2 regions of the Streptomyces sp. EDA2-14 genome follow, and region 1 is predicted to be linked to the other one. Evidence: predicted binding sites of a transcription regulator. Region 1 holds the regulator's gene; the other holds the start of a gene.
What was found. Region 1 encodes HspR, which represses chaperone genes until heat shock. Its sites were predicted from a motif close to TTGAGNNNNNNNNNCTCAA; they were not measured.

Region 1 (11,828 bases):
CGCAGCCGCGTCACCGTGCCGGGCAGCAGGCTGCTCGCCGAGGCGTGGGTGAACACGGCCGTCGGCATCGGCTCCACCGTCCGGCTCGACCTGGAACTGAACCGCACCGGGACCGCGAACGGCACGCTGTCCCTCGCGCTCGACTTCACCAAGGGCACGGTCACGGCGTGGTCGCTGAGCAGCGACGCGGCGGTGCCGGGCGGCGGGCTCACCTGGAGCCAGAACGCCACCGCGATGAAGGCGCAGCGCGGCGTGTGGCACATCGGCGCGTACGTCGATGTGTACGCGTCGACCGGTGGCCGGGCGCTGCCGCAGGTCACACCGCTGCTCACGGCGCCCGACGGCACCACGTGGGTCGGCGGCGTCGGCGCGTTCACCGCGGCGAACGGTCCGCAGCCCGTCGCCGAGCTGCGCAAGATCAGGCTCACCACGTCGATGGCGACCGAAGGCGTACAGGTCACGAGCGGCCTCGCCGCCGTTCCCGGCGTCGCCGAGTTCACACAGGCCGGGACCTGGGACAAGACCGCCGACCTGGACGACGCGATCCTGCCGTTGCGCACCATCCCCAAGGTGTCCGGTTCGCAGTGGGAGGCCATCGGGCAGATCGCCAAGGCGAGCATGTCGACGGCCGAGCTGGACGAGCGCGGACGCTTCCGCTGGCGCAACTTCACGCGCTTCGCGACCACGCCGACCAGCCCGGATCTGACGCTCACCTCGGTGCGGTCCATCGCCGCGCTCACGGTCACCGAGGAGATCGACGCCTGCCGCAACTACTGCGTGCAGCCCGCCGCGGACTGGAGCGCGGTGCGCACCGTCGCGGGGGACGTGATCACGGACTCGGTGGTGCGGGAGATCCCCGCGGGCGGCTCGCTCACCGTCAACTACATCTTCGGTGAGGACGAGTTGGACGTCGGCCCGCCCGACACCGACGACGACTCCGTCGCCACGGCCGGCTCCTCGTTCCGGGTCGCCACGCAGAACGCGGCGGGGACCACGGCCGTGAAGGGGGCGGTCGACGCGCTGGTGCGGCGGGAGAACGGGGTGATCGTGCTGCGCCTGACCAACCGCACGGCGTCCCGGCTCTACACGGTCGACCAGAAGGGGGCGCCGTCCATCCGGATCATGCCGATCCGGCCCGACCGTGATCCGGTGGAGCGCCAGGCCGTCTCGTACGTCGCGGGCAGCGACAGCGAGAAGTGGTACGGGCGCCAGGAGTTCTACGGAGACCAGTCGGAGTGGGTGCAGGACCTGGGCGCGGCGAAGGATCTGGCGCAGGCGATGCGCTCGGCCGGTGAGCTGCCGGTCCCGGTCCTGGAGGACGTGCAGGTCCTGTACGACCCCCGGATCCAGCTCGGTGACGTCGTGCGGGTCGTCGACACGTCCGGGGCGGCGCTCGACACGCTGGCGTGGGTCGTCGGGATCACCGCGTCCGCGGCGGCGGGTGGCGGGGTTCAGCAGACCCTCAGCCTGCGCGGTGTGGCGGCGAACGGAGTGCCGGCCGACACGGGCCTCGCCCCGGACACCCCGGCCCTCCCGCCGGCGCCGGACCTGTCCCGCACGTACGCGTCGGTGTCCACGTCCTACGCGACGCTGGCCGCCATGCGCTCGGCGAACCCGACGTGGTCGGACGTCCGCCGAGCCGCAACACCTTGACGCCCCGGATCCCGCACCCACCCGACCCGTCCACCCCACGGAGTGCACCGTGCCAGACGCCCCGGACGCCCCCACCCCCGTAGAACCGCCGGAAGCCCTGCTCCAGGAGATCGCCGCGTACCAGGAGCCGGACCCCGTCGAGCAACCGTCACCGGGCGATGCCCTGTTGACCGTCACCGTCGATCCCGTCCCGCCCCAGGAGGACACCCCGTGACCACCCAGTACACACCGATCAGCTCGCTGCCCTACCCGCAGGCCACCGACCCGGCCGACCTGCCCGCCCACCTCAAGGCCCTGGCCGACGCCGCCGACGCCCGCCTCGTGATGCGCTTCCCCGACACCGCGACCCGCGACGCCAAGGTGCCCGCCCCGGTGGCCGGCATGATCGCCTGGATCGGCAGCCCCGGCCGGATGATGTACTACACCGGCTCCGCGTGGGTGCCACTCGCCCCGGTCCCGGTGTACCGGGTCAACGTCGACGACGGCGACACCACGTCGACCTCGTACGTCGAGACCCTCGCCAACGCCTCGGGCGACCCGATGGCGGCGACGTTCACCGTCCCGGCCTCGGGCCAGGTCATCGTCACGGTGGGCAGCTACATCAGGTCGTCCGCCGCCTACTCGTCCTACATGTCGGCCAACATCCGCAACGCGTCCAACACCGTCGTCCTCGCCGCCGACGACAACCGCTCCGCCGCGTCGTCGCTCAACAGCCGCAGCTCGGTCTCCGCCCAGTTCCTCGTCACCGGCCTCACCGTCGGCACGACGCACACGGCGACCCCCGCCTACCGCTCCGGCAACGCCTCGAGCACGTCGTACTTCGACACCCGCTTCATCCGCGTCGACCCGATCCCGTAGGAGCACCGGTGGCAACACCCCTGAGCGCTCACGCCTTCGCCCGCGCCCTGCGCGACGAGGGCGTGAGCGTGCGCGAACACTCCAACTGGCAGACCCACAACCGCAATCACAAGGGCGCGTGGGGTCCGGTCAACGGCGTCATGCTGCACCACACCGCAGGCCGCGACAGCCTCACCCTCTGCCGCGACGGCACCGCCACGCTGCCGGGCCCGCTCTGCACGGGCCTCGTCGCGAAGGACGGCACCGTCCACCTGGTCGGCTACGGCCGCACCAACCACGCGGGGTCCGGCTCGGCCGCCACGTACGCGGCCGTACGCGCCGAGCGCGTCCTGCCCTCCCCACCGGGGCCGGACTCCGTCGACGGCAACATCCATTTCTACGGCTTCGAGATCGAGAACCTCGGCAACGGGCAGGACCCCTACCCCTCACCCCAACTCACCGCCGTCGAGCGGCTGGCCGCCGCCCTGTGCCGCGCCCACGGCTGGACGGCGGCGAGCGTCATCGGCCACAAGGAGTGGACCCGGCGCAAGATCGACCCGACGTTCTCGATGAGCGGCATGCGCACCCGGATCGACGCCCGGCTCGGCGTCCGCCCCGTGCCCACTCCCGCCCCGCACTCCCCGTACGCGGAGTTCCCCGGCGCCGCCTTCTTCGTGCCGGGCCGCCGCGGCGCGCTGATCACGGCGGTCGGGCGGCGGCTCGTCGCGGAGGGCTGCGGCCGGTACCGGGTCGGGCCCGGACCGGTGTGGACGGAGGCCGACGTGGCCTCGTACGCGGCCTGGCAGCGCAAGCTCGGCTATGCGGGCGCGGACGCCGACGGCGTTCCCGGCCGCACCAGTTGGGACAAGCTGCACGTGCCGCGCGCATGAGAGGAGACGGAGGAGTGGGTGAACAGGTCGATGTGGCCCTGGAACTGGAACGCCTGCGGCGCTCCGTCGATGTCGGATTCGCCGCCACCCAGGGCAATCTGGCGCTGGTGCTGCAGCGCGCCGACCAGACGGACAAGACGCTGGGCGAGCACGAGGACCGCCTCGACGCCCTCGAACGCTCCCGCTGGCCGCTGCCCTCCCTCGCGGCGCTCACCTCGTGCGCCGCGCTGGTGATCGCGGTGTGGCAGTCCGCGGGGAAATGAGGACGCCCGAAGTGGGGCACACGAAGGGGCCCGGAGGTCTTGTGACCTCCGGGCCCCTTCACGCGTGAGTGCGGGCTACTGCTCCGACGACCGCTTCGGCCGCCACACCACCAGCGCGCTCGTCTGCTGGACCTCCTGGTACGGGACCAGGTCCCGGCGGTACGAGGCGTGCACCGCCGCCTCTCGCTGCTGGATCGCGGAGGCCGCGCTCTCCACTGCCGCGGAGAGTTCGGCCACTCTGGACTGCAACGCGGTGACCTGGTTCTCCAGCTCGATGATGCGCTTGATGCCGGCCAGGTTGATGCCTTCGGCCTGCGACAACTGCTGCACCGTACGGAGCAGTTCGATGTCGCGGGCCGAGTAGCGCCGGCCGCGCCCGGCCGTGCGGTCGGGCGAGACCAGGCCGAGGCGGTCGTACTGGCGCAGGGTCTGCGGGTGCAGGCCGGACAGCTGTGCCGCCACCGAAATGACGTACACCGGCGTTTCGTCGGTCAGTTCGTACGGGTTGCTGCGCCGACGACCCGGCTGCCCGTCCATCACACTCACGCTCCCTTCGCGGCCTTGAACAGTTCTGCCCGCACGTCGGTGTCCTCAGTCGCCTTGCGGAACGACTCGAGGGCCGAACGGGCATCCTCCGAAAGCTCCCGGGGGACGGCCACCTCGACCGTCACCAGCAGGTCTCCGCGCGTGCCGTCCTTGCGGACGGCGCCCTTGCCGCGGGCCCGCATCGTCCGCCCGTTCGGCGTGCCCGGGGGCAGCTTCAGGGTGACGGCGGGGCCGCCGAGCGTGGGCACCTTGACCTCGCCGCCGAGCGACGCCTCGGTGAAGGTCACCGGGACGGTGACCGTGAGGTTGTCGCCCTTGCGGCCGAAGACCGGGTGGGCGTCGACGTGCACGACGACGTAGAGGTCGCCCGCGGGGCCGCCCCGCTCGCCGGGTGCGCCCTTGCCGCGCAGGCGGATGCGCTGGCCGTCGGAGACACCGGCGGGGATGCGCACCTGCATGGTGCGGGAGGACTTCGCCCGGCCGCTGCCCTTGCAGGTGTCGCAGGGGGTCTCGGCGATCAGGCCGCGGCCCTTGCAGTCCACGCACGGGTCGGTGAGCGAGAAGCCGCCACCGCCGCCCCGCGAGACCTGTCCTGTACCGACGCAGGTCGGGCACACCCGCGGCGTGCCGTTCGCGTCGCCGGTGCCGGAGCACGCCTTGCAGGGGGCCTGGGACGACATGCGCAGCGGGACCGTGGCCCCGTCCACCGCCTCGGTGAAGCTGAGCGTCACCTCGGACTCGATGTCCTGGCCACGGCGCGGCTGCGTACGCGTGCCCGCGCCCGCGCCGCCCCGGTTGAACAGGCCGCCGAACACGTCGCCGATGCCACCGCCGAAGCCGCCCGGACCGCCGCCCTGCCCCTGGGGGCCGCCTCCGAAGAGGTCGCCCAGGTCGAAGTTGAACGATCCGCCGCTGCCGGCGCCGCCGGGTCCCGGACGGAACCCGCCGCTGCCGAACAGGGCGCGCGCCTCGTCGTACTCCTTGCGCTTCTTGGGGTCGCCGAGGATGTCGTTCGCCTCGGAGATCTCCTTGAAGCGCTCCTCCGCCTTGTCGTTGCCCTTGTTGGCGTCGGGGTGGTTCTCGCGGGCGAGCTTGCGGTACGCCTTCTTGATCTCGGCGTCCGTGGCGTCCTTCGGGACGCCGAGGACCTTGTAGTAGTCCTTCTCGATGAAGTCCTTGGTGCTCATCGGCCTCGACGTCCCTCCTCACTCACTTCGATCAGTACGTGCCCTGCGTCAGCCCTCGTCCGGGCCACCGGTGTCCTTCTCGTCGTCCTTGGTCTCGGACGACTCGTCGGACTTGCCCTGCGCGCCCGGCTGCGGCTCGGCCACGGCCACCCGCGCGGGGCGGATGGTGCGCTCGCCGATCCGGTAACCCGGCTGCAGGATCGCCACGCAGGTCGTCTCGGTGACGTCCGGCGCGTAGCTGTGCATCAGGGCCTCGTGCACGGTCGGGTCGAAGGGCTCGCCCTCCTTGCCGAACTGCTGAAGGCCCATCTTCGCGGCGACCGTCTCCAGGGATTCGGCCACCGACTTGAAGCCGCCGACGAGCTCGCCGTGCTCACGGGCACGGCCGATGTCGTCGAGGACGGGCAGCAGCTCGGTCAGGAGGTTCGCGACGGCGATCTCCTTGACCGTGACGCGGTCCCGCTCCACACGGCGCCGGTAGTTCTGGTACTCGGCCTGGAGCCGCTGGAGGTCCGCGGTGCGCTCGTTGAGCGCGGTGCGCACCTGGTCCAGCTGCGCCGTCAGGCCCACATCTGCTGCGGACTGAGCGGAAGCGGTGGAGTCCCCGGCCGGGGCCGCCCCCTCCTTGTCGGAGGGGGCGGCCTGCGGCTCGGCGTCCTCGGGGGTGGCGCCGGAAGGGACTTCAGGCTTCTCGCTCTCGCTGAAACCCGGGGTCTCTTCCGTCACGCGGCACCGTCCTTGCGGTCCTTGTCCTCGTCGACGATCTCGGCGTCGACGACGTCGTCGTCGGCCTTGGCGTCACCCTGCGGGGCGTCGCCCTGCGGAGCGTCACCGGCGGCCTGCGCGCCCTGGGCGTCGGCGTACATGGCCTGGCCCAGCTTCTGCGAGACGGCGGCGACCTTCTCGGTCGCGGTGCGGATCTCGGCCGAGTCGTCGCCCTTGAGCTTCTCCTTCAGCTCGGTGACGGCCTCCTCGACCTCGGTCTTGACCTCGGCGGGAACCTTCTCCTCGTTGTCCTTGAGGAACTTCTCCGTCTGGTAGACGAGCTGCTCGCCCTGGTTGCGGGACTCGGCGGCCTCGCGGCGGGCGTGGTCCTCGTCCGCGTACTTCTCGGCCTCCTGGCGCATCCGGTCGACCTCGTCCTTCGGCAGCGAGGAGCCACCGGTGACGGTCATCTTCTGCTCCTTGCCCGTGCCGAGGTCCTTCGCGGTCACGTGCATGATGCCGTTGGCGTCGATGTCGAAGGCGACCTCGACCTGCGGGACGCCACGCGGGGCCGGCGGCAGACCGGTCAGCTCGAACATGCCGAGCTTCTTGTTGTACGCCGCGATCTCGCGCTCGCCCTGGTAGACCTGGATCTGCACCGACGGCTGGTTGTCCTCGGCCGTCGTGAAGATCTCGGAGCGCTTCGTCGGAATCGTGGTGTTCCGCTCGATGAGCTTGGTCATGATGCCGCCCTTGGTCTCGATACCAAGCGACAGCGGGGTCACGTCGAGGAGCAGGACGTCCTTGACCTCGCCCTTGAGGACACCGGCCTGGAGGGCGGCGCCGATGGCGACGACCTCGTCCGGGTTCACGCCCTTGTTGGCCTCGTTGCCGTCGGTCAGCTCCTTGACCAGGTCGGCGACGGCGGGCATACGGGTCGAACCACCGACGAGAACGACGTGGTCGATCTCGGAGAGGTTGATGCCCGCGTCCTTGATGACGTTGTGGAACGGCGTCTTGCAGCGCTCCAGAAGGTCGGACGTGAGCTGCTGGAACTGGGCGCGCGTGAGCTTCTCGTCCAGGTGCAGCGGGCCCTCGGCGGACGCCGTGATGTACGGCAGGTTGATCGTGGTCTCCGTGGAGGAGGACAGCTCGATCTTCGCCTTCTCGGCGGCCTCGCGCAGGCGCTGGAGCGCCATCTTGTCCTTGCCCAGGTCCACGCCGTGGCCGTTGTTGAACTGCTTGACCAGGTAGTCGACGACGCGCTGGTCCCAGTCGTCACCGCCGAGCTGGTTGTCGCCGTTCGTGGCCTTCACCTCGACGACGCCGTCGCCGATCTCCAGGAGCGAGACGTCGAAGGTGCCGCCACCGAGGTCGAAGACCAGGATGGTCTGGTCGTCCTTGTCCAGGCCGTAGGCCAGGGCCGCGGACGTCGGCTCGTTGACGATACGCAGGACGTTCATGCCCGCGATCTCGCCGGCTTCCTTCGTCGCCTGCCGCTCGGAGTCGTTGAAGTAGGCCGGGACGGTGATGACCGCGTCCGTGACCTTCTCACCGAGGTAGGACTCCGCGTCGCGCTTCAGCTTCTGCAGGATGAACGCGGAGATCTGCTGCGGGTTGAAGTCCTTCCCGTCCAGGTCGATCTTCCAGTCGGTGCCCATGTGGCGCTTCACCGAGCGGATGGTCCGGTCCACGTTCGTGACCGCCTGGCGCTTGGCGACCTCGCCGACCAGCACCTCGCCGTTCTTCGCGAAAGCGACGACGGACGGCGTGGTCCTGGCGCCCTCGGCGTTCGCGATGACGGTGGGCTCACCGCCCTCCAGAACGCTGACGACGGAGTTAGTCGTGCCCAGGTCGATGCCGACCGCACGTGCCATTTCGATTCCTCCAGCTACCTACTTGAGTGGAACTGGCTCAAGACTGCAACACCCTCCCCCTCGGCGTCAACAGACCTGAGTCCCGCTCACTCAAGTTTTATCCTGCCCTTATCGGCAGACCACTGGAAGCACCTCTCTGACCTGGGCTTTTATCGGACGGTGTGGAGAAAATTACGCTGCGAGCGAGGCGTAGACCCGCTCGGTCCGCTCGGTCCAGACCGCTTCCCCGTACCGCTTCGCGTACACCGCGCGGCAGTGCTCGCGCAGCGTCGGGAAGATCTTGGCGGCCACGTCGAGCGCGTCCGGCAAGTGCGCGTCCAGGGTGGTGACCGTGCCGGTGCCCTCGGACCGTACGGCACGCGGCACCGCCGACACCCCCGCCGCGTCCAGGGCCAGCACCGGCAGCCCCGCCGCGAGCGCCTCCGCGTACACGAGCGGCACCGCACGCCGGGTTCCCCGCCCCGGCAGCACGATGCCCCGGTACCCCGGAAGCGCCCGCCTCAGCGCTCCCCGCCCCACGGCCCCGCACCACCGCACCGACGCCGGCGCCGCCGCCCGGCACCGTCCGTCCAGGGGCCCCGCCCCGACCATGTCGAGCCGCTCACCCGCGGGCCAGCGGCGCAGGAGTTCGAGCGCGCCCGGCTCGGGTGCGAGCCGCCCGACGCACACCCACGCGTCCCCCGCCTCGACCGGCGGCTGTTCGACGGTGGGTACGAAGTCGGGCACCACGTCGAGGCGTTCGCGGGGCAGCCCGGCGCGCACGCACGCGTCCCTGCCCTCCTCCGAGCCGACCACGAGGCGGTCGGCCCGCCGCAGCAGCGGATCCTGCCGCGGACCACCGCGCGCCGCCCACGCGAACTGGAGCGCGGCGAACCGGGATCCGCGGTGGGGGACGTGCCGCAGGGTGGCGACCACGGGCCCCGTCCACCCGGTGATCCAGGCGCGGCCGAGGGCGGGGAACAGGTGGTGCACGTGCACCAGGTCGGGGCCGAACGCGCGGAGCGCGGAGAGGGGGTCACGGCCGCGCCCGTTCGCCGAGACGAGGCGCACCTCGTGTCCGGCGCGGGTGAGCGCGGCGACCTGGTCGAGCACGGCCTCGTCGGCGCCGCCGGGGGCGCCGAAACCGTGCACGACCGCGATCCTCACGACCGGGCCTCTGCCGTGGCGGCCGTACTCCCGGCCGCACCCACGGGGGTCGTGACCACGCCGAAGGCGCTGCCCGCGTCGACGAGGGCCGCGTCCACGATGTCGAGCAGCCCGAGCCCGGCGACCCATCCGGTCAGCTCCCGCAGGGGCCCCGCGTCGGGCACGGGCCCCTCGGGGCCGTAGGCGCCCTCCTCGTACGGGAGGAAGCGGAGCGGCGACGGGGAGCCGGAGCGCTCCACGACGACGCCCGCCAGATCGGCGACGGCGGTCTCCTGCTCCCCGCTGACGTCGAAGGCGCGGCCGGCCGCGGCGGGCTCGGCGAGCAGCCTCAGCAGCGCGTCGACGGTGTCGGCGACGTGCGTGAAGCGGAGCCGCCGGGTGCCGTCGCCGTGGAGGGTGAGCGGCAGCCCCGCGACCGCCTGTTCGGCGAGGCGCGGCACGACGGCGCCGCGCGCGGGCGACTGGCGGGGGCCGACGGTGTGGTGGAGGCGGGCCACGGTCACGCCCGTGCCGTGCACCTCGTCGTGGGTCTCGCCGCCGGAGACCAGAAGCAGGCGGCGGCCGTGCTCGTGCGCGGCGCCCGCGACGGGGCGGGCACCCCCGGTGGCCAGGTGGACCACCGCGTCGCAGCGGCCCGCGAGCTCGGCGACGAGCCGGGCGTCGAGGGCCGAGCCGCGGACGAAGCGGAGCCGTGGGCTGGGCCAGGCGGCGGCGAGGTTGGCGCGGTCGCCCGTGGACAGGTCGTCGAGGACGACGACGGTGTGTCCCTGAGCGAGCAGCGCATCGGTGAGGTGCGAGCCGACGAAGCCCGCGCCTCCGGTGACCAGAAAAGTGGAGGGTGTCGTCAACGGTGCGCTCATCCCCATAAGTTATTCCGTTATGTCCAAATATGGGGTGAATAACACGATCCGCTTTGGCACTCCCCCGCGACCCCCCGCACCCCCGTACGGCCCAGCACAGGGTTACCTGGGCGACACAGATCACCAACCCGGCGACTACATTGCGAACGGGTAAGTGGGTAGTCTCAGACGGACAACCTAAGTTACCGCTTAGTAATCAGTACCCAGGAGCCCCCAAATGCAACTCGCCGCGATCATCGTGTCGCTGGCCCTGATCGTGGTCGGCGTGGCTCTGTTCGTCCGAGCCATCGCGCAGATCTACCGCTACGTGCGGCTCGGCCAGAACGTCCCCGCCGGGACGCGTACCGACGAACCCGTACAGCGCACCGTCACCGTGGCCAAGGAGTTCCTCGGCCACACGCGCATGAACAAGTGGGGCATCGTCGGCTTCGCGCACTGGTTCGTCGCCGTCGGCTTCTTCTCGCTGCTGCTCACGATCGTGAACGCCATCGGCCAGCTGTTCCAGGCCGACTGGCTGCTCCCGATCATCGGCGAGTGGGCGCCGTACAACATCTTCGTCGAGTTCATCGGCACCATGACGGTCATCGGCATCGCGATCCTCATCGCGATCCGCCAGCTGTCGAAGCCGAACAAGGCGGGCCGCAAGTCCCGCTTCGCGGGCTCGAACTTCGGCCAGGCGTACTTCGTCGAGGCCGTCATCCTGATCGTCGGCGTCTGCATCTTCATGCTGCACGCGCTCGAGGGCGCCCAGCACCACGTGGACTCCTACGAGGCCTCCTTCTTCGTCTCGTACCCGGTGGTCAACTGGCTGGAGGGGATGGACGTCTCCACCCTCCAGAACCTCACCTACTTCTTCGCCGGTCTGAAGATCGCGACCTCGTTCATCTGGATGATCACGGTCGCCCTGAAGACCGACATGGGTGTCGCCTGGCACCGCTTCCTGGCCTTCCCGAACATCTGGTTCAAGCGTCAGGCCGACGGCGACGTCGCGCTCGGCGCGCTGCAGCCGATGACCTCCAAGGGCGAGCCGATCGACTTCGAGGACCCGGGCGAGGACGACGTCTACGGCGTCTCCCAGGTCGAGCACTTCTCCTGGAAGGGCCTGCTCGACTTCTCCACCTGCACCGAGTGCGGCCGCTGCCAGTCGCAGTGCCCCGCGTGGAACACCGGCAAGCCGCTCTCCCCGAAGCTGCTCATCATGTCGCTGCGCGACCACGCGCACGCCAAGGCCCCCTACCTGCTCGCCGGTGGCGGCAAGGACATGGAGGGCAACGAGCAGGCCACCGAGGAGCAGCTCAAGGACGTGCCCGCCGCCGCCCTCGCGGAGGCCGAGCGCCCGCTGATCGGGACGGCCGAGGAGAACGGCGTCATCGACCCGGACGTCCTGTGGTCCTGCACCACCTGCGGCGCCTGCGTCGAGCAGTGCCCGGTCGACATCGAGCACATCGACCACATCGTCGACATGCGCCGCTACCAGGTGATGATCGAGTCCGCGTTCCCGTCCGAGGCGGGCACGATGCTCAAGAACCTGGAGAAGAAGGGCAACCCCTGGGGCCTGGCGAAGAAGCAGCGCCTGGAGTGGCTCAAGGAACTCGACTTCGAGGTGCCGGTCGTCGGCAAGGACATCGAGGACCTCACCGAGGTCGAGTACCTGTACTGGGTCGGCTGCGCCGGCGCCCTGGAGGACCGCGCCAAGAAGACCACCAAGGCCTTCGCCGAGCTCCTCAACATCGCGGGCGTCAAGTTCGCGATCATGGGCGGCGACGAGAAGTGCACCGGTGACTCCGCCCGCCGCCTCGGCAACGAGCCGCTGTTCCAGCAGCTCGGCCAGGAGAACGTCATGTCCCTGAACATGGCGTTCGGC
Region 2 (11,828 bases), on a different contig from region 1:
TCTCCACGAGCAGCACATGGCCGAAGCGGGTGCGGCCACCGGTCAGCGAGTACGGGCGGACGCGCGCGGGCCTGCGGTCGCCGCCGCGCACGGGGAGCCTGCTCGTTCCGTACGTCCTACTGGTGCCGTTCGGACTGTGAGCACTGCTCGAAGAGCCGGGGGTCATCGGCTGGCCTCCATCGACTGGCGCAGTTCGCTGCGGAGTTCCGGCGTCAGGACGTGCCCGGCACGCCCGACGAAGAGCGCCATGTGGTACGCGATGACGCCCATGTCGCAGTCGGCCGAGGCGTGCACCCCGAGCAGGGATCCGTCGCTGATCGACATGACGAAGAGGCTGCCCTCGTCCATCGCGACCATCGTCTGCTTGATGCCTCCGCCGTCCATCAGCTTGGCGGCTCCGATGGTCAGCGAACCGAGCCCGGCCACGATGGCCGCCAGGTCGGCGCTCGACCCTTTGGGGCCGGTGCTCGCGTCGGTCGCCGGGGCCGCGTCGTGCCGACCCGGATCGGAGGAGAGCAGGAGCAGTCCGTCCGACGAGACGACCGCGACGGACTGGAGCCCTGGCACCTCCTCGACCAGATCGGTGAGCAGCCAGTGCAGGTTGCGTGCCTCGCTACTGAGACCGTTCATTCCCTTTAGTCCGTTGAGTGCAGGGGTGGGCGCAGTCAACTGCTTGCCTCCTCGGCTGTGTCCCCCTCGGCTTCACTTCTACGTCCAGGGTTGTCTGCGAGCTCGGCCGTGACGTCACGGCGGCCCGCGGTCGCGCCGCGGTGGAACCCGCCGAGCTTGCGGCGCAGCGCGTCCGCGTCGACGGAGCCGGTGCGCGGCTTCGGTGCGGACGCGGGGGCGGCCACCTTCGGGGTGCGCTTGGGAAGGCCCTTCGCGGTGACGCGTTCGGCCGGTTCGGGCTGCGGTTCGGACTCCGGTTCGGGCCGCCGGTCGAGCGGCTGGTCCGGCTGCTCGGGGTGTCCGGCGGGCTCTTCCGGCTCCTCGCGCGGCGCGCGCGGGCGCGGAACTTCGGCCGCGGGCCCGGGGGCCGGGGTCGGGGGGAGCCAGGGCGCCGACTCGGGCTCCGGCTCAAGCTCGGACTCCGGCTCGGGCTCGGGCTCAAGCTCGGAATCCGGCTGGGGCTCGGACTCCGGCTCGGGCTCGGGCGGTACCGGCGCGCCGAGCGCCATGGTCGTCTCCGCGGGCGACTCGACCGGCTCGAAGGACTCGGGCGACTCGGCGGACTCCACCGCTTCCGCCGACTCGCGCACGGCCTGCTCGGCCGCCTCGATCAGCGGGTCCCCGTGCTCCGGGGCGAGCTCCTCCGGCACGGTGCGGCCGTACAGCTCGTTGGAGTTGGCCTCCGCCTCGGAGCCCGCCTGGCGGACCGCGGGTGCGGCGCCGGGCACCAGGACGGCGGGCGGCACCGAGGCCGCGGGGGCGGCGGCGAAGAGGGACGCGGGCAGCACGGCGACCGCCGCGACCCCGCCCTGCTTCTGCTCGCGCAGCCGTACGCGCACACCGTGGCGGACCGCGAGCCGGGCGACGACGTACAGGCCGAGCCCGAACCCGTCGACGTCCTCGGGGTCGTGCGCCTCCTCGGCGGTGAACGAGGAGAGGCGCGTGTTCAGCTCGCGCATCCGCTCGTCGGTCATCCCTATGCCCTCGTCCTGGACGGAGAGCATGACCGCGCCGCTCTCCAGGAGCCAGCCGGAGACCTCGACGGAGGCGTCCGGCGGCGAGAACGACGTCGCGTTCTCCAGGAGTTCGGCGACGAGGTGGCTGAGGTCGTCGGCGGCGAAGCCGGCGAGGTGGGCGTGCGGCGGGAGCGCGGCGATGCGCACCCGCTCGTACCGCTCGATCTCGGAGACGGCGGCGCGCACCATGTCGACGAGCGCCACCGAACCGCCGTGCTGCGGGCCGCGCTCGGTGCCCGCGAGGACGAGCAGGTTCTCGCTGTGCCGCCGCATGACGGTGGCGGAGTGGTCCAGCTTGTAGAGCGTGGCGAGCCGGTCCGGGTCCTGCTCGCGCTCCTCCAGGCCCTCGATGATGCCCAGTTGCCGCTCGACGAGTCCGAGGGTGCGCAGCGCCAGGTTGACGAACGTGCCGTGGATGGAGTGCTTGACGCGGTCCAGCTTGCCGGCGACCTCGGCGAGCTCGCCGCGCAGGCGGTCCCGCTCGTCGGCCATCCGCTGGCGCTCGCCGACGAGGTGCTTGCGGTCGGACTCCAGGGTGCCGATGCGGCCGTGCAGCCCCACGGCGTGCGCGTGCAGGGCGTTGATGGAGTCGACGACCTGAGCGAACTCGTCGTTGCGGCCCTTGTACTTGACCGGTTCCTCGACCGCCGGATCGCCCGCGACGCGCGCGGAGCCGATGCGCAGCGCGGCGAGCGGGTGGGTCAGCGAGCGGGCCGTCGCCATGGCCACGCCGACGGCGGCGAGGAGGCAGACGCCGACCAGCGCGATCCGGATCTCCAGCGCGGTGACGTCGTCGTCGCGCAGTTGCTCCAGGCGCTTGACCCGCTGGTCGCCGAGCGCGGACTCGGCGCCGCGCATGAGGTCGATGCGGGAGGTGAGAGCGGCTTCGACGCTCTTGGCGTTGTAGCCGAGTTCGGTGTCGCTCAGCGTCGGGGCGTCGGCGAGGCGCGTCAGATAGGCCTCGGCGCGCGTGGCGTCCGGGCCGGTGACGGTGGAGTCGTACGCGTTGACCGCCGAGGTCGTGCCCGAGTCGTGGAAGTCGTCGAGCGCGGCCTGCTCGCGCACCCTGGCCCGCTGGCCCTCGGCGCTGAGCGCGTCGCGCTGGGCGCGGGCGGCGGAGGACTCGCCGACGACCGCCTTGCGCAGTCCGGTCGCGGGGTCGATCCCGCTGGTCGTGGTGCGCGGCACGGCGAGCGCGGAGAGCAGCAGTCCGCGCGCGGCGGACGCCTGCTCGACGGCGCGGTCCAGGTCCGCGAGCGCGTACGCCCCGGAGCCCGCGCGCACGGGTATGCGCTCGGCCAGGTCCTCTGCGCGCGCGTGCAGTTCGCCGATGGAGCGGGAGTACGCGGCGTGGGCCTCCAGGGCGGAGCCCTTGCCGGTGAGGGCGGAGCGGCGCACGGCGGCGACCCCGTCGAGGTCCTTGCGCAGTGCGGGACTCGCGTCCACGCGCAGCTCGTCGACCTGCCGGTCGACGCGGGCCCCGCGTGCCTCGCTCAGCCCCTGGCCCTTGGGCCGGCCGGCCGCGATGAACCGGGTGACCTCGTCCCGCTCGTCGGCGAGCGCGTGCGACAGGGACAGTGCCTGCTGGGTCAGCCGGGCCTCGTCCACGAGGTTCTGCGACTCGCCCACGTTGTCGGAGGCGCCCACGACGACCGGAGCCCCGGCGCCGACGACGGCGGCCGCGACCACGGCGACCGCCACGATCAATCGGCTGCGGACCCGGACGCGCTTGCCCCGGCCGGAACCCTTGCGGCTCACCTCGGGCGCCTGGCCTGGGGCGACATCACCCGACACACCCAGCCCACTGGCCCCATTACCGCCGGAGGTGTTCCCCACTGATGCTCGCATTCCTGACTCGTCCTACGCATGGGTCCAGGTGACGCTGCGTCAACACTCGTGACCCTCTGGCCTGGTTCCTGACCCTTCCAGTGCCGGTGAGCAGGGGGCGCCCATCACCTCGCCCGCCACCCGAAGGAGTGAACATCGAGCGGGAGTTGGGGAGCAAGTTCCCGTGCAGTGATCACGCTCTGTCAACCGCGCGCTGGTTGGACGTCTTCGGCGCCCTTTGGCAAGATGCCCCGCCACACGCCAGACGGAAGTGATCATTCCAAGCAAATCCGGCGCTCCGCAAGCCGGTTCGGATCGTTGTCGAACCGGAACGGAAGCACCGCCGACCACCACGGTTCGACGCGCTCCAACTCGTGGCGCCACGCCGTCCCGTGAGGGCACCTCGTGCAGACTGATCGCATGCGCATCGAACTGACCACGGAGCCGGGCGCCGCCGACCGACCCAACGAGGACTACGTATCGGTGGCCGCACCGGCCGCAGGGCACGGCGGTTCGCTGGTCGTCCTCGACGGGGTCACTCCCCCGGCCACCGACGACGGCTGCCGGCACTCCGTACCGTGGTTCACCGCCCACCTCGGCGGCGCGCTGGCCGAACTGTCCGTTTCGCGGCGGGACATGAGCCTGGCCGACGCGCTGAGCACGGCGATCGCCCGGACCGCCGACGCCCATCGCGACACATGTGACCTTTCTCACCCGCGTACTCCGCAGGCGACCGTGGTGCTGGCCCGCTGGGACGCGGAGCGGGTGGAACATCTGGTGCTCTCCGACTCGGCGTTGCTCGTCGAGGCCCCGGACGGCGCGGTCACCCCGCTGCTCGACGACCGCCTCGACCGGGTCCCGCGCGCCCACCTCGTCTCGAACGAGGTGGCCGACGCCACGGTGCGCAACAAGGAGGGCGGCTTCTTCACGGCCGCCGCGGACCCGGCGGTGGCGCGCCGCGCGGTGACGGGCACGCTCCCCCGCGGCGAGGTACGGGCGCTCGCCGCGCTGACGGACGGCGTGACGCGCTGGGTGGAGAAGTTCCACGAGGGCGACTGGACGGACCTGTTCACCCTCGTACGCAAGGAGGGCGCGGAGGCGACGGTGGCACGCGTGCGCGCCCTGGAGGACGCGGACGCGGAAACCCGCACCCACCTCCGCCGTGCCAAGACCCACGACGACGCGACGCTGGCGTACGTGGAGCTGTGACCGGGACTATTCGGCGCCGGCATTCAACTGGTGCAGGAGCCGCGCCAGTTCCGCCACTTCCCGCCGGTCCCATCCCGCGAGCTGCCGCACGTACCGCCCCCGCCGCGCGTCCCGCACCTGCCGGAAGTGCTCACGCCCGTACTCGGTGAGGGAGACCAGCCACGCCCGGCCGTCCGCCGGATCGGGGGCGCGGTCGACGAGGCCCAGCTCCTCCAGGGCCCGCAGCTGGCGGCTCATCGTCGCCTTGCCTACGCCGATGTACCCGGCGAGCTCGGTCGCCCGCTGTGCCCCGCACTCCTCCAGACGTACGAGAAGCCCGTACGCGGCCGGTTCCAGATCGGGGTGGACCTCGCGCGCCATCTCGCCGGAATTGGCCCTCGCCCGGCGCAGAAAGACGGTCAACTCGCGCTCCAGGGCCAGGAATTCACCGTCCACGGCCGTCGGCGCCGCGGCGGTTCGCAGCTCGGTCTCCGCACTCCGCCGCCCGTCGTTCCCGTCTTCGCGCACGTCAGCACCCATGACCAGATTTTCCCCTGCTTCCCGGAGATTCCCGAATCTGAAAGTTTTCGCCCATCACGGTCATCACCGCAGTTCCGCCAGTATTTCGCAGGCGTAGACCAACGGCACACACCGACCCCTCTTCCACCGGCCGGTCTACGTGCGTAGCGTGGTTATCGCTGCCGGTCATGGCATGCACTCACCATCGAGCGCACTGGCGCCACCGCAACGTCACCCCACGTCGTCCCCGGAGGCCGCTCATGCCTGTGCACAGACCTGTCACCAACCGTCGCAGACGCAGCACCAGTCTCGGCGTCACCGGCACTCTGCTCCTTGCTCTCTCCCTCTTGTTCACTCTCCCGAGTGCGGCGCAGGCCGCCGACGTCCCCGCCCGCGGCGAGGCCCACATGGGCACAGGGGTCGCCGAGCACGACGGCGTCGGCTCCCCGCCCTCCTCCGGCGGCCGCGCCACACAGACCGAAGGCGTCGACGTCTCCAGCCACCAGGGCAACGTGGCCTGGTCGACGCTGTGGAACAGCGGCGTGCGCTGGGCCTACACCAAGGCCACCGAAGGCACGTACTACACGAACCCCTACTTCGCGCAGCAGTACAACGGCTCGTACAACGTGGGCATGGTCCGCGGCGCGTACCACTTCGCTACGCCGGACACCACGAGCGGGGCCACCCAGGCCAACTACTTCGTGGACCACGGCGGCGGCTGGTCCAAGGACGGCAGGACGCTGCCGGGCGTGCTCGACATCGAGTGGAACCCGTACGGCGCGGCCTGCTTCGGCAAGACGCAGAGCGGCATGGTGACCTGGATCCGGGACTTCCTGAACCAGTACAAGGCCCGCACGGGACGCGACGCCGTCATCTACACGGCGACCAGCTGGTGGACCCAGTGCACGGGCAACTACTCCGGCTTCGCCGCCAACAACCCCCTGTGGATCGCCCGCTACGCGAGCACGGTCGGCACCCTGCCGGCGGGCTGGTCCTTCCACACCATGTGGCAGTACACGTCGACGGGCCCGACGGTCGGCGACCACAACAAGTTCAACGGCGCGCTCGACCGCGTCGTGGCACTGGCCAACGGCTGACCAAAAACAGCGGCCGGACTCCAGAGGGAGTCCGGCCGCTGTCCTGCCGCGGTGAGCCACGACGGCGGATTGAGCAGATCAAGCCCCTGCGGCGATTGCGCAGCGGGGTCCGGGGCAGAGCCCCGGGACCTCACCCCCGCCGCAGGTCACGCGGCGACGGGAACCCCGACGTCGGCGGGCGCCAGCGCCAGCTCCAACACCTGCCGCACATCGTTCACCGGGTGCACGTCGAGCTTCTCCAGGACCTCCGCGGGGACGTCGTCCAGATCCGCCTCGTTCCGCTTCGGAATGATGACGGTCGTGATCCCCGCCCGGTGCGCGGCCAGCAGCTTCTGCTTGACGCCACCGATGGGCAGGACCCGCCCGGTCAGCGAGACCTCACCGGTCATGGCCACATCCGTACGGACGAGCCGCCCGCTCAGCAGGGACGCGAGCGCCGTCGTCATCGTGACGCCCGCGCTCGGCCCGTCCTTCGGGACGGCACCGGCCGGGAAGTGGATGTGCACGCCGCGCTCCTTCAGGTCGGCGACGGGCAGCTCCAGTTCCGCGCCGTGCGAGCGCAGGAAGGAGAGCGCGATCTGCGCCGACTCCTTCATGACGTCGCCGAGCTGACCGGTGAGGGTCAGCCCCGCCGCGCCCGTCTCCGGGTCGGCGAGCGACGCCTCCACGAAGAGCACGTCACCACCGGCCCCGGTCACGGCGAGCCCGGTCGCCACGCCCGGCACGGACGTGCGCCGCTCGGCCGGGTCCTGCGCCGACTCGGGCACGTGGTGCGGCCGCCCGATGAGCGGACGCAGATCGCCCTCGCCGACGGTGAACGGCAGCTCGCGCTCGCCGAGCTCGTGCTCGGCCGCGACCTTCCTGAGCACCCGCGTCACCGACCGCTCCAGGTTGCGCACGCCGGCCTCGCGCGTGTACTCGCCGGCGAGCTTGCGCAGCGCGTCGTCGCCGATGGTGACCTCGTCGGCCGCGAGTCCCGCGCGGTCCAGCTGGCGCGGCACCAGGTGGTCGCGGGCGATGACGACCTTCTCGTCCTCGGTGTACCCGTCGAGCCGGACCAGCTCCATGCGGTCGAGCAGCGCCTCCGGGATCGCTTCGAGCACGTTCGCCGTCGCGAGGAACACGACGTCGGACAGGTCGAGCTCGACCTCCAGGTAGTGGTCGCGGAAGGTGTGGTTCTGGGCCGGGTCGAGGACTTCGAGCAGCGCCGCGGCCGGGTCGCCGCGGAAGTCGGAGCCCACCTTGTCGACCTCGTCCAGGAGGACCACCGGGTTCATCGACCCGGCCTCCTTGATGGCGCGCACGATGCGGCCCGGCAGGGCACCCACGTACGTACGCCGGTGGCCGCGGATCTCCGCCTCGTCCCGTACGCCGCCGAGCGCGACGCGGACGAACTTGCGGCCCATCGCGTGCGCCACGGACTCGCCGAGCGAGGTCTTGCCGACGCCGGGCGGGCCGACGAGCGCGAGCACGGCACCGCCGCGCCGCCCGCCGACGACGCCGAGGCCGCGGTCGGCGCGGCGCTTGCGCACGGCCAGGTACTCGGTGATCCGCTCCTTCACGTCGTCCAGGCCCGCGTGCTCGGCGTCGAGGACGCCGCGGGCGCCCTGGATGTCGTAGCTGTCCTCGGTCCGCTCGTTCCACGGGAGTTCGAGGACGGTGTCGAGCCAGGTGCGGATCCAGGAGCCCTCGGGCGACTGGTCGCTCGACCGCTCCAGCTTCTCGACCTCCTTGAGCGCGGCGTCGCGCACCGTCTCGGGCAGGTCGGCGGACTCCACGCGGACGCGGTAGTCGTCCGACTCCTCGCCGTCCGTCTCTCCGTTGAGGTCGCGCAGTTCCTTGCGGACGGCGTCGAGCTGGCGCCGCAGCAGGAACTCGCGCTGCTGCTTGTCGACGCCTTCCTGGACGTCCTTGGCGATGGACTCGGCGACGTCCTGCTCGGCGAGGTGGTCGCGCAGGTGCTGGGTGGCGAGCTTCAGCCGCTCGACCGGGTCGGCGGCCTCCAGCAGTTCGATCTTCTGGGCGGTGGTGAGGAACGGCGAGTAGCCGGAGTTGTCGGCGAGCGCGGACACGTCGTCGATGGCCTGGACGCGGTCCACGACCTGCCAGGCGCCGCGCTTCTTCAGCCAGTTCGTGGCGAGCGCCTTGTACTCCTTGACCAGCTCGGTGATGGCGCCGGGCAGCGGGTCCGGCACCTCCTCCTCCACGGTCAGGCCCTCCACCCACAGGGCGGCGCCGGGCCCGGTCGTGCCCGCGCCGATGCGCACGCGGCCGACGCCGCGGATGAGCGCGCCGGGGTCGCCGTCGGCGAGGCGTCCGACCTGCTCGACGGTGCCGAGCACGCCGGTGTTCGCGTACGTGCCGTCGACGCGTGGAACAAGCAGCACCTTCGGCTTGCTGGGTCCTGTGCGTGCGGCGGCCTGCGCGGCCTCCACCGCGGCTCGTACGTCGGTGTCGTTGAGGTCCAGGGGCACCACCATTCCGGGCAGCACGACCTCGTCGTCGAGCGGCAGCACGGGCAGGGTGAGCGGTGTGGACGTCGAAGCCATGATCTCCCCTTCGGCAGTCAAGTTGAGCTATGTCGACTCAATGCTCGGGAGTCCCCAGATGTTCCGGAGAGGCCGTTCGCTGTCAGCGATCACGGCTTCCGCCGGAACGAGGCGACCGTATGTAATAACTGCAACCACGAAGGGACCCTTACGCAAGGGAGTGCGGTCATGACGGGCGAGCAACTCGTACGGGACTGGATCGACGGCTGGGTCGCGTCGCGCGGCACCGCTCCCCCGCTCACCGAGCCCTGGGGTTACACGATTCACGTGGGCCTTCCGGAGCACGTGAGCCGGCACGTCGTCGGCGCCACCAACGACGCCGTGCGCGAGGAGGCCGTGCGCAAGGCGGCCGAGTCGACGCACGGCCGCGGCACCCACCTGAAGGTCTTCGCGGACGCGGAGCGGGTGCTGCCGTGGCTGGGCCCGGAGTGGGAGGCGTACGGGGCGGACGACTTCCTGATGTCGACGGACCTCACCGCGGCCCCGGCGCCCCTGGCCCCCAGGGGCTACATCCGGCATGTCTGGACCCGCGCGGGCGTCACCCGCGTCCTGCTGACCGACGCCTCGGGCGCCTTCGCCGCGCGCGGCCAGGTCGCCCCGACCGGAGCGAGCGCCGTGGTCGACCAGATCGAGACCTCCGAGCACCACCGCCGCAAGGGCCTCGGCCGCGTGGTCATGGCCACGCTCCAGGAAGCCGCCCACACCCGCGGCGCGACCCGCGCGGTCCTCGCGTGCACACCGGAGGGGCGACTGCTCTACGAGTCGGTGGGCTGGCGGATCGAGGCACCGCTGACGAACGCGAAGTACGTCGGCGCCCCGGAGGACTGACGCGGTCGGCATCACCCTCTGTGACGCGCGCCATGTGAGACGTGGGACACACAAAAGCCCGGCGGGACATAGGTGCGGTCGGCAACAATGGCGGCCATGACGACTTTGCACGACCCCGATCCACCCGTCGTCCTCGATCGCCACGAAGGCCCGTTCGGCGAGGTGGTCCTGCGGCGGCACGGCGAGCTGCTGCAGATCATCGCCAACGGCACGTTCCTCATGGACACCTCCGACGGCCGCTCCGAGCGGCGGCTCGTCGACGCGGCGCTCACCGCCCTCACCACCGCCGGCCCGCTCGACGACCGCGCGAAGCCGCGTGTCCTCATAGGCGGCCTCGGCGTCGGCTTCTCCCTCTCCCACGCGGCCGCGGACCCGCGCTGGGGCGGCATCACGGTCGTCGAGCGGGAGCCCGCGATCATCGACTGGCACCGGGACGGACCGCTGCGCGAGCTGTCCGCCGAGGCACTCGCCGACCCCCGTACAGAGATCGTGGAGGCCGACCTCGTACGGCATCTGCACACGAGCACGGAGACGTACGACGCGCTCTGCCTCGACATCGACAACGGTCCCGATTGGACCGTGACCGAGGACAACGACGGGCTCTACGGGCCCGCGGGCCTCGCCGCCTGCATGGATCGACTCGACCCGGGCGGTGTTCTCGCCGTATGGTCCGCACAGCCGTCAGCAAATTTCGAAAAAACCTTGCGGAATGCCGGTTTCCAGGCGGTGCGCACCGAAGAGATCCCGGTTGTCCGGGGCGTCCCCGACGTGGTGCACCTCGCACTGAGGCCCACGTAGCCGACCGGCGGTAACTCCCCGTACGCTGACGTCCGAAACCCGATCATTCAAGCGTCAAGCGCGTCACGACGGCGCGCACTCAGGGGCGGGGCGATGGAGCAGACACACACCTCCCACAACACCACCACGACGACACAGGGAGCCCAACGACGGGTCCTGGTCGTCGAGGACGATCCGACCATCGTCGATGCCATCGCCGCCCGGCTGCGTGCCGAGGGATTCCTCGTGCAAACCGCGCAGGACGGCCCGGCGGCGGTGGACACGGCCGAGGCCTGGCAGCCCGACCTGCTGATCCTCGACATCATGCTGCCCGGATTCGACGGGCTCGAGGTCTGCCGGCGCGTGCAGGCCCAGCGGCCGGTGCCGGTGATGATGCTCACCGCGCGCGACGACGAGACGGACATGCTCGTCGGCCTCGGTGTCGGCGCCGACGACTACATGACCAAGCCGTTCTCCATGCGGGAGCTGGCGGCGCGCGTGCACGTGCTGCTCCGCCGCGTCGAGCGGGCCGCGCTGGCCGCCACGACGCCGCGCAGCGGCATACTGCGCCTCGGCGAGCTGGAGATCGACCACGCGCAGCGCCGTGTGCGCGTGCGCAGCGAGGACGTGCACCTCACGCCCACGGAGTTCGACCTCCTGGTGTGCCTGGCGAACACGCCGCGCGCCGTCCTCTCCCGTGAGCAGCTGCTCGCCGAGGTGTGGGACTGGGCGGACGCCTCGGGCACCCGCACCGTCGACAGCCACATCAAGGCGCTGCGCCGGAAGATCGGCGCGGAGCGCATCCGCACCGTGCACGGCGTGGGCTACGCGCTGGAGACGCCGAACCCGTGAGCGGTGGGAACCGGACTCCGGGCGGGCGGCCGCACCGGCCGCCGTTCAACCCGCAGTGGGCGTCCGGGGGCTTGCGCCCCTTCTCCGTCAAGGCGAAGCTCGGCACGCTCGTCGTCGTCTCGGTCTTCATCACCACGGGCCTGCTCATGGTGGCGATGTACACGGCGACGGAGCTGCGCTTCATCACGGTGTTCTCGATCATCGCGACGCTGCTCATCACGCAGTTCGTGGCGCACTCGCTGACGGCGCCGCTCGACGAGATGAACCTGGTCGCCCGGTTCATCTCCAACGGCGACTACTCACGCCGGGTGCGCGGCGCGGACCGGCGCGACGAGATCGGTGACCTCGCGGTCACCATCAACCGCATGGCCGACGAGCTGGCGGCCCAGGACCAGCAGCGCAAAGAGCTCGTCGCCAATGTCTCGCACGAGCTGCGCACGCCCATCGCGGGCCTGCGCGCGGTCCTGGAGAACGTGGTCGACGGGGTGATGTCGCCCGACCCCGAG

Region 2: the regulator HspR is predicted to act here: its motif matches at 8,888-8,906, upstream of lon (endopeptidase La).

Annotation. Positions count from the first base shown of each region.
Region 1 is NZ_JBUEGE010000013.1:185,032-196,859, reverse strand. It holds gene ACY34M_RS27740 (hypothetical protein) at 1-1,653, shown strand, start outside; gene ACY34M_RS27735 (hypothetical protein) at 1,703-1,867, shown strand; gene ACY34M_RS27730 (hypothetical protein) at 1,864-2,511, shown strand; gene ACY34M_RS27725 (peptidoglycan-binding protein) at 2,520-3,380, shown strand; gene ACY34M_RS27720 (hypothetical protein) at 3,395-3,643, shown strand; gene ACY34M_RS27715 (heat shock protein transcriptional repressor HspR) at 3,719-4,180, opposite strand; gene dnaJ (molecular chaperone DnaJ) at 4,186-5,376, opposite strand; gene grpE (nucleotide exchange factor GrpE) at 5,425-6,102, opposite strand; gene dnaK (molecular chaperone DnaK) at 6,099-7,958, opposite strand; gene ACY34M_RS27695 (glycosyltransferase family 4 protein) at 8,130-9,104, opposite strand; gene ACY34M_RS27690 (NAD-dependent epimerase/dehydratase family protein) at 9,101-9,964, opposite strand; gene ACY34M_RS27685 ((Fe-S)-binding protein) at 10,182-11,828, shown strand, end outside.
Region 2 is NZ_JBUEGE010000015.1:88,656-100,483, reverse strand. It holds gene ACY34M_RS29495 (DUF742 domain-containing protein) at 1-166, opposite strand, end outside; gene ACY34M_RS29490 (roadblock/LC7 domain-containing protein) at 163-630, opposite strand; gene ACY34M_RS29485 (sensor histidine kinase) at 666-3,533, opposite strand; gene ACY34M_RS29480 (protein phosphatase 2C domain-containing protein) at 3,933-4,721, shown strand; gene ACY34M_RS29475 (MarR family winged helix-turn-helix transcriptional regulator) at 4,728-5,240, opposite strand; gene ACY34M_RS29470 (lysozyme) at 5,480-6,316, shown strand; gene lon (endopeptidase La) at 6,463-8,865, opposite strand; gene ACY34M_RS29460 (GNAT family N-acetyltransferase) at 9,034-9,693, shown strand; gene ACY34M_RS29455 (spermidine synthase family protein) at 9,790-10,491, shown strand; gene ACY34M_RS29450 (response regulator transcription factor) at 10,585-11,322, shown strand; gene ACY34M_RS29445 (HAMP domain-containing sensor histidine kinase) at 11,319-11,828, shown strand, end outside.